DNA from 2 places in the Rhodococcus gannanensis genome. Region 1 is predicted to be linked to the other one. Evidence: riboswitches for the same ligand, from Rfam matches in the RefSeq annotation. Region 1 holds a riboswitch; the other holds the start of a gene.
What was found. A riboswitch is a leader RNA that binds a small molecule or an ion and turns the genes downstream of it on or off. The one in region 1 is predicted to bind S-adenosylmethionine.

Region 1 (3,186 bases):
CGGCGAGAACACCGCGGGTCACGTTGGGCTGGAAACCGAAGGGCACGCCGGGATTCGAGGTGGTGAGGATGCGTCCGCCCGAGCCCTCGATCTGCGGTGCGTCCTGTGGGAGGGCGTCGGAGACGGCGTCGAGCTGGCCCGATGCGAGCGAACCGCTGCGCACCCCGGACTCGGGGACGATCGTGAACTCGATCTTGTCGAGGTAGGCCTCACCGTCGTGCGCGAACACGTCGGAGCCCCACGCGTATCCGGCGCGCTTGGCAAGGGTCGCGGACTTGTCCTGGACATAGCTCTCGTACACGAACGGCCCGGTGCCGGACAGGTCACCCGCGCAGCGCTGCTCGGCGGACTTCGCGACATCCGCGTCGGACAGGAAGCCGAGCTGCACCGTCGACGTGGCCTGGAGGAACTGCGCGTTGGGCGCCGCGAAGTTCACCTGTACGGTCTGCGGGTCCACGACGGTGGAACCGGTGTATCCGGCCAGGTAGCTGGCCGCGAGCGCGGCCTTGGCAGCCGTCAGGGTGCCCAGGATCGCGTCAAAGTTCTTCTTCACGGAGTCCGCTGTGAAGGGCGTCCCGTCGCTGAACGTCACCCCGTCACGCAGGTGGAAGGTGAAGGACGACGCGTCGCTGCTCACGTCCCAGCTCTCGGCGAGCCACGGCGTCAGTGCACCGGTCTCGGGATCCTGGTCGGTGAGCGAGTCCACGACCTGACGCGCCACGTAGATGGTCTGGTTGGATCCCGACTGAGCGGGGTCCGCGCATGTCGGGGCTCCCGAGAGGCCGTAGCGCAAGGTGCCGCCCGACTGGGGTGCACCGGCATCGGACGACGGGCCGGACGTGTCGGACGATCCGCACGCGGTCAGTCCGGCGGTGAGCGCCGCCGACGCGGCGACTGCGATCGCTGCGCGGCGGCGCGCAGCGGGGGTAGTGAACGAGAAGGACACCGAGGCTCCATGATCTGAGGAAGGGGAAGGCTGTTCGAACCCAGAGCGTCAGGAGCGACAGAAGTCCGCGGATACTCGGCACAGGTCGATGTGCAGCCGCGACCATGCGGTCACCAGCCCCTCATCGGTCACGCCACTGCCTCCATCGTTCCCGGCGGTAGCACCCTCACCTGCGAACAGGGGGTTGCTGCGACGTCATCGAGCCGGGTCTCTCGGTCGCTCTGGATGGTCGTTGCACACGCTAGTGACAACGGTGTCCGCCGCGAACCCTTTACGTCATCACGATCGCAACTCTTCTCGATGCCTCCGCCTGGGTGTTTAGGGTCGCTGGCACACGCACGTGCGCACCGGGGCGCGGACACCGCCTGTCGTGGGCCCTCGGTATTCCCTCCCGCAACGACCCTTCGCGAGGATCCCCATGACCGTTCGAACCGAACCCGCGTTCGTCGCCACCACTCCCACGCAACCACTGTTCGAGCCCTTGACCCTGCGCGAGGTCACCTTCGGCAACCGCATCTGGCTGTCTCCGATGTGTCAGTACTCCGCGGTCGACGGTGTCCCCGGGGACTGGCACCTCGCCCATCTCGGGGCACGCGCGGCGGGCGGGTTCGGTCTGGTCGTCGCGGAGGCGACCGCGGTGACGCCGGCGGGACGAATCAGTCCCCAGGACACCGGCCTGTGGAACGACGAGCACACTCGCGCGTGGTCCCGGATCGTCGACTTCGTCCACGCCCGCGGCACCCGTGCCGGAATTCAGCTCACTCACGCCGGACGCAAGGCGTCGATCCACCGCCCCTGGGACGTCGAGCAGGGCAGCATCGCAGAGGCCGACGGCGGGTGGCGGGCGGTCGGCCCCGACACGGCGGCCTTTCCTGGGTTCGCGGCACCGCACGCCCTCACCACCGGTGAGATCGCAGGCATCGTCGGCGCGTTCGGTGAATCCGCGCGCCGGGCCGACCAGGCCGGATTCGACCTGCTCGAGATCCAGGCCGCGCACGGGTTCCTCATCCATTCGTTCCTGTCCCCGCTGAGCAACACTCGCACCGACGGCTACGGGGACACTCCCGAGGGCCGCGTCCGCCTGCTCGCCACGATCGTCGAGGCGGTCCGGGTGTGGTGGCCCGCGCACAAGCCGCTGTCGGTCCGCTTCTCCGCGACCGACTGGCTCGACGGCGGACTCACCCCGGCCGACATCGTCGCGATCACCGAACGGATCGTGCCGCTCGGTGTCGACCTGATCGATGTGTCCAGCGGCGGACTGCTGCCCGCCGACGTTCCACTCGGGCCCGGATACCAGGTGCCGCTCGCGGAACGGATCCGGCGGGACGCCGGGGTCCCCGTCGGCGCGGTCGGGCTGATCGACGACCCGTGGCATGCGGCCCGAATCCTCGACGACGGCAGCGCGGACGTGGTGTTCCTCGGCCGGGCCGCCCTGCGGGATCCGAACTGGCCGCTGCGCGCCGCGAAGGACCTCGGCCAGGGTGACCGCGGCCGACTGTGGCAGCCGCAGACGATCCGCGGCGACTGGGCCTGACCCCATTTTCTTCCGTTCAATACCCCTTCCTCCCAACCCTTTTCAGGACGTGAACTTCATGACACGACGATCGGTGGCCGTCCTGGCCGCCGCACTGGCCACTGCTGCAGCCCTGCTCGCCGGCTGCGGGTCCGATCCGAGTGGCGGCGCAGACGCCGAAGGCCTGACGCCGCGCTCGGGCGGAACCGTCACGGTGGGCATCCTCCCGCCGTGCGGCCTCGACAAGGCGCAGACGTCGGGGTGCAACTTCGCGAATGTCGAAGTCGTGGACAACCTCACCGAGCAACTCCCCGACACCGGCGAGATCGTGCCCTGGCTCGCCGAGTCCTGGGAGGTGTCCGCCGACGGCCGCTCGTACACCTTCCGGCTGAAGGACGGTGTCACGTTCAGCAACGGCGAGACGTTCGACGCCGAGGTGGTCAAGCTGAACTTCGACAACATCATCGACCTGGGCAAGCAGGGCAAGGCCTTCCAGTCGTCCGCCTATCTGCTCGGCTACCAGGGCTCCACCGTCCTCGATCCCCTCACCGTCCGGGTCGATTTCGACCAGCCGAAAGCCGGTTTCCTGCAAGCACTGTCGGAGAAGCCGCTCGGCATCATCGCGCCGGAGACCATCACCACGAAGACGCCGGAGGAACGTTTGGCCGAGGGCGTCATCGGCAGCGGCCCCTTCGTCATCGACGAAGTGGTCCAGGATTCGCGGATC
Region 2 (3,186 bases), on a different contig from region 1:
CAGGGGCGTCGACGTAGTCGGGGCGCCCGTGGTCGCGTGGCTTCGGGCATGGGCCGCAGCCACGGAAGAGACGGTCGCGCAGGGCGATTCGGCGGCGTAGGGGATCTCGCCGAACGCACAGCGTGGAATCCTCGTCCCCAAGGTGCTGTGACCTGTGGTGACGGTTCCCGATTCGCCCGATTTTGCGGCCGATTCACCCAGCCGGGCTACGACGATGGTTGCTGGACATCTAGTTCAGCGCGCTACCCGCCAGCCACTGGTCCCAGGGCAGGCCCCAGTCGCCGTTCTGCCACACCTCGAGCGGGGCGCCGCCGGTGTTGCGGACCTCGACGACGTCGCCCGGTCCCGAGAACTCGAAGAACCACTGCGCGTTCTCGGGGCTGAGGTTCAGGCAGCCGTGCGAGACGTTGGTGTTGCCCTGGGCCCAGATGGTCGAGGCGAGTTCGTGGAGGTAGATGCCGTCGGTGCTGATCCGCGTCGCCCAGTTGATCGACTCCTTGTAGCCGAGGCGCGAGTTGATCGGCAGCCCGTACGTCGAGGAGTCCATGATCACCGGATTCGCCTTGTCCATCACCGTGTAGACACCCGGCTGCGTCCAGAACGACAGCGTCGTGTCCCCGACGGTCTCGGTGCCGCCCATGCCCATCGACGTCGGCATCTCCCGGATCAGCTGACCGTTCTCGTAGACCGCCACCGTCTTGGTGTTGTCGTCGGCGATGGAGACGTGCGAGTCGCCGATGCGGAACGACACCGACTCGTCCTGCTGTCCGTAGAGCCCGTTGCCGAGGTCGACGCCGTAGATCTTCGCGTCCACCGACACCGTCGTTCCCGGCGTGTAGTACTGCTGCGGTCGCCAGTGGGCGTTCTGGTCGTCGACCCAGAACCACGAGCCCTGGACCGGGGGAGTGGTGGTCACGGTCATCGCCCGCTCGGCCGCGGCGCGGTCCCCGATCGGCTCGTCGAAGTGGGCGACGACGACCAGTCCGACGCCGTAGGTTCCGCCGTCGGCGAGGGGTTGTCCGCCCGTGGTGGTCAGGTACAGGGCCGTTTGGTTGTTCGGGGTGACGGTGGTGAACGACGCGTCGCGTGAGGTCTCGACGCCCCGGCTGTCGACGGCCTGCGCCGCCAGCGCGTACGTCTTGCCGTAGCCCAGCGGCTCGGCCGGCTTCCACGACGCCTGGTCCGGTGTGGTGATGCCGTCGATCACCTTGCCCTCCGGATTGGTCAGGGTCACCGAGGTCAGCGTGCCGTTCGTGACGTCGACCGTGATCGGGCGCAGCGGATCGACAGGTGCGCTGAGATCGGTGGGCGTGAAGGTGATCGTCGCCTCGGACTCCTGCGAGCCGGGCGCGCCGCCATCCGGCGAACCGGAGTCGCCCGAGCATCCGGCGACGAGCGCGATCGTCGCGACGAGCGCGGCGAGAACGAGAAAAATTCGGCGAAGACGCGGCACGACATGCCTCCCAGATCGGAACCCGTCCCACCAGCGTATCGAGCGACGTGAGCACGGGTTTCCATGGGCGGTCGGCCACGGAAGCCGCCGCACGCCGACGACGGGAAGGTGATGCAGGTCACGATGCCGCGTTGGGTGTTCGGGTTGACAGGCGCTCGGCGCGGCTGCCATTCTCGCTTCAGGTCATGAGTGCCAGCGTTCAGCCCCGGCTTGCTGGCCGGCAACCCTCCTCCGCGGTGGGGTGCCCCGGGTGACGACCAGGCCGTGCATCCAATTCCGGGCACGGCAAGCGCGGACTCGATGCACAACCACCTCACGCACGGGTCCCTGAGCTCCAAGGGATGACGCCATGACCGCTGTTCTGGAATCCACCACCTGTGCCGACCTCTCGGTCAATGAAACCTCTTGTGACACCGCACCTTTCGCGTCCGTGTGTGGGTCGGATCTGGTTGCTCCGCTCGCCGACGGCAGCGCCGTCACCTACGCGAACTTCGACTACGCGGCCAGTGCCCCCGCACTGTCCTCCGTCGCCGCTCGGGTCCAGGACCTGCTGCCCTTCTACGCCAGCGTGCACCGCGGCGCCGGCTTCGCGTCGCAGGTCTGCACCGAGCGCTACGAGGGTGCTCGTGGCGTCGTCGCCGACTTCGTCGGAGCCCGTGAGGACGACGTCGTCGTGTTCACCCGCAACACCACCGACGCGCTCAACCTCCTCGCCTCCTGCGTGCCCGGCGAGACCGTCGTCCTGGACATCGAGCACCACGCAAACCTGTTGCCCTGGAACCGAAACGGCGCTCGCGTCGTGCGTTCCGCCGGCACCGTCGAGGAGACGATCCAGCGGATCGTCGCCGAGCTCTGCACCCGCCCCGCCGCGCTGCTCGCGGTCACCGGCGCCTCCAACGTCACCGGTGAGGTGCTGCCGATCGACCGCCTCGCGCGGATCGCACACGAGTGCGGCGCCCGCATCGTCGTCGACGCCGCCCAGCTGCTGCCGCACCGCCGCGTCGACATCTCCGACCTCGGCGTCGACTACCTGGTGTTCTCCGGACACAAGCTGTACGCACCGTTCGGTGCCGGTGCCCTCGTCGGCCGCGCCGACTGGCTCGACGCGGCCGACCCGTACCTCGCCGGCGGCGGAGCCACCAAGAACGTCGACCTCGACGACGTGCAGTGGGCCGCCGCGCCGCAGCGGCACGAAGCCGGCACCCCGAACGTCCTCGGCGCCGTCGCGATCGCCGCGGCCTGCGAGGCGCTCGCCGGCTTCGACGCCGACGAGGCCGAACTGCACGAGCGGATCCTGTGCGACCGGCTGGTCGCCGGCCTCTCCGACATCGACGGCATCGAGATCCTGCGTGTCTGGCCCGATTCCGCGGACGCGGTCGGCATCGTCACGTTCACCGTCGCGGGCGCCGAGCCGCGCGAGGTGGCGACGTTCCTGTCCGACAACTACGGCATCGGTGTCCGTGACGGCCGCTTCTGCGCGCACCCGCTCCTCGCCCGCCTCGGGCACGGCGAGGGCGCGGTCCGCGCCAGCCTCGGGCTCGGCAGCAGCAGCGCCGACGTCGACCGCCTGATCGGCGCCGTCGCGGATTTCGTGCGCGGGCGCGCGACGTCGTCCGCCGCCGGCCGCTAGTATCGGCGGCATGACCTCGGACGCGGCGGAGACGATCGACGGCCAGTGGTGCCGTCGGCACGTCGACCTCTGCCGCACCGCGTCGGGCAGCTGTCCGGTCTGA

Region 2: it holds a riboswitch for S-adenosylmethionine, as region 1 does, so the genes downstream of both, ACFSJG_RS26715 (aminotransferase class V-fold PLP-dependent enzyme) here and ACFSJG_RS23740 (putative leader peptide) in region 1, are expected to answer to the same signal.

What each region holds. Positions count from the first base shown of each region.
Region 1 covers NZ_JBHUFB010000020.1:641,402-644,587, forward strand. The annotation lists gene ACFSJG_RS23735 (ABC transporter substrate-binding protein) at 1-901, opposite strand, end outside; gene ACFSJG_RS23740 (putative leader peptide) at 995-1,078, opposite strand; SAM riboswitch class I at 1,086-1,178, opposite strand; gene ACFSJG_RS23745 (NADH:flavin oxidoreductase/NADH oxidase) at 1,365-2,480, shown strand; gene ACFSJG_RS23750 (ABC transporter substrate-binding protein) at 2,539-3,186, shown strand, end outside.
Region 2 covers NZ_JBHUFB010000022.1:275,357-278,542, reverse strand. The annotation lists gene ACFSJG_RS26725 (heme-dependent oxidative N-demethylase subunit alpha family protein) at 1-100, shown strand, start outside; gene ACFSJG_RS26720 (L,D-transpeptidase) at 230-1,453, opposite strand; SAM riboswitch class IV at 1,635-1,751, shown strand; gene ACFSJG_RS26715 (aminotransferase class V-fold PLP-dependent enzyme) at 1,803-3,083, shown strand.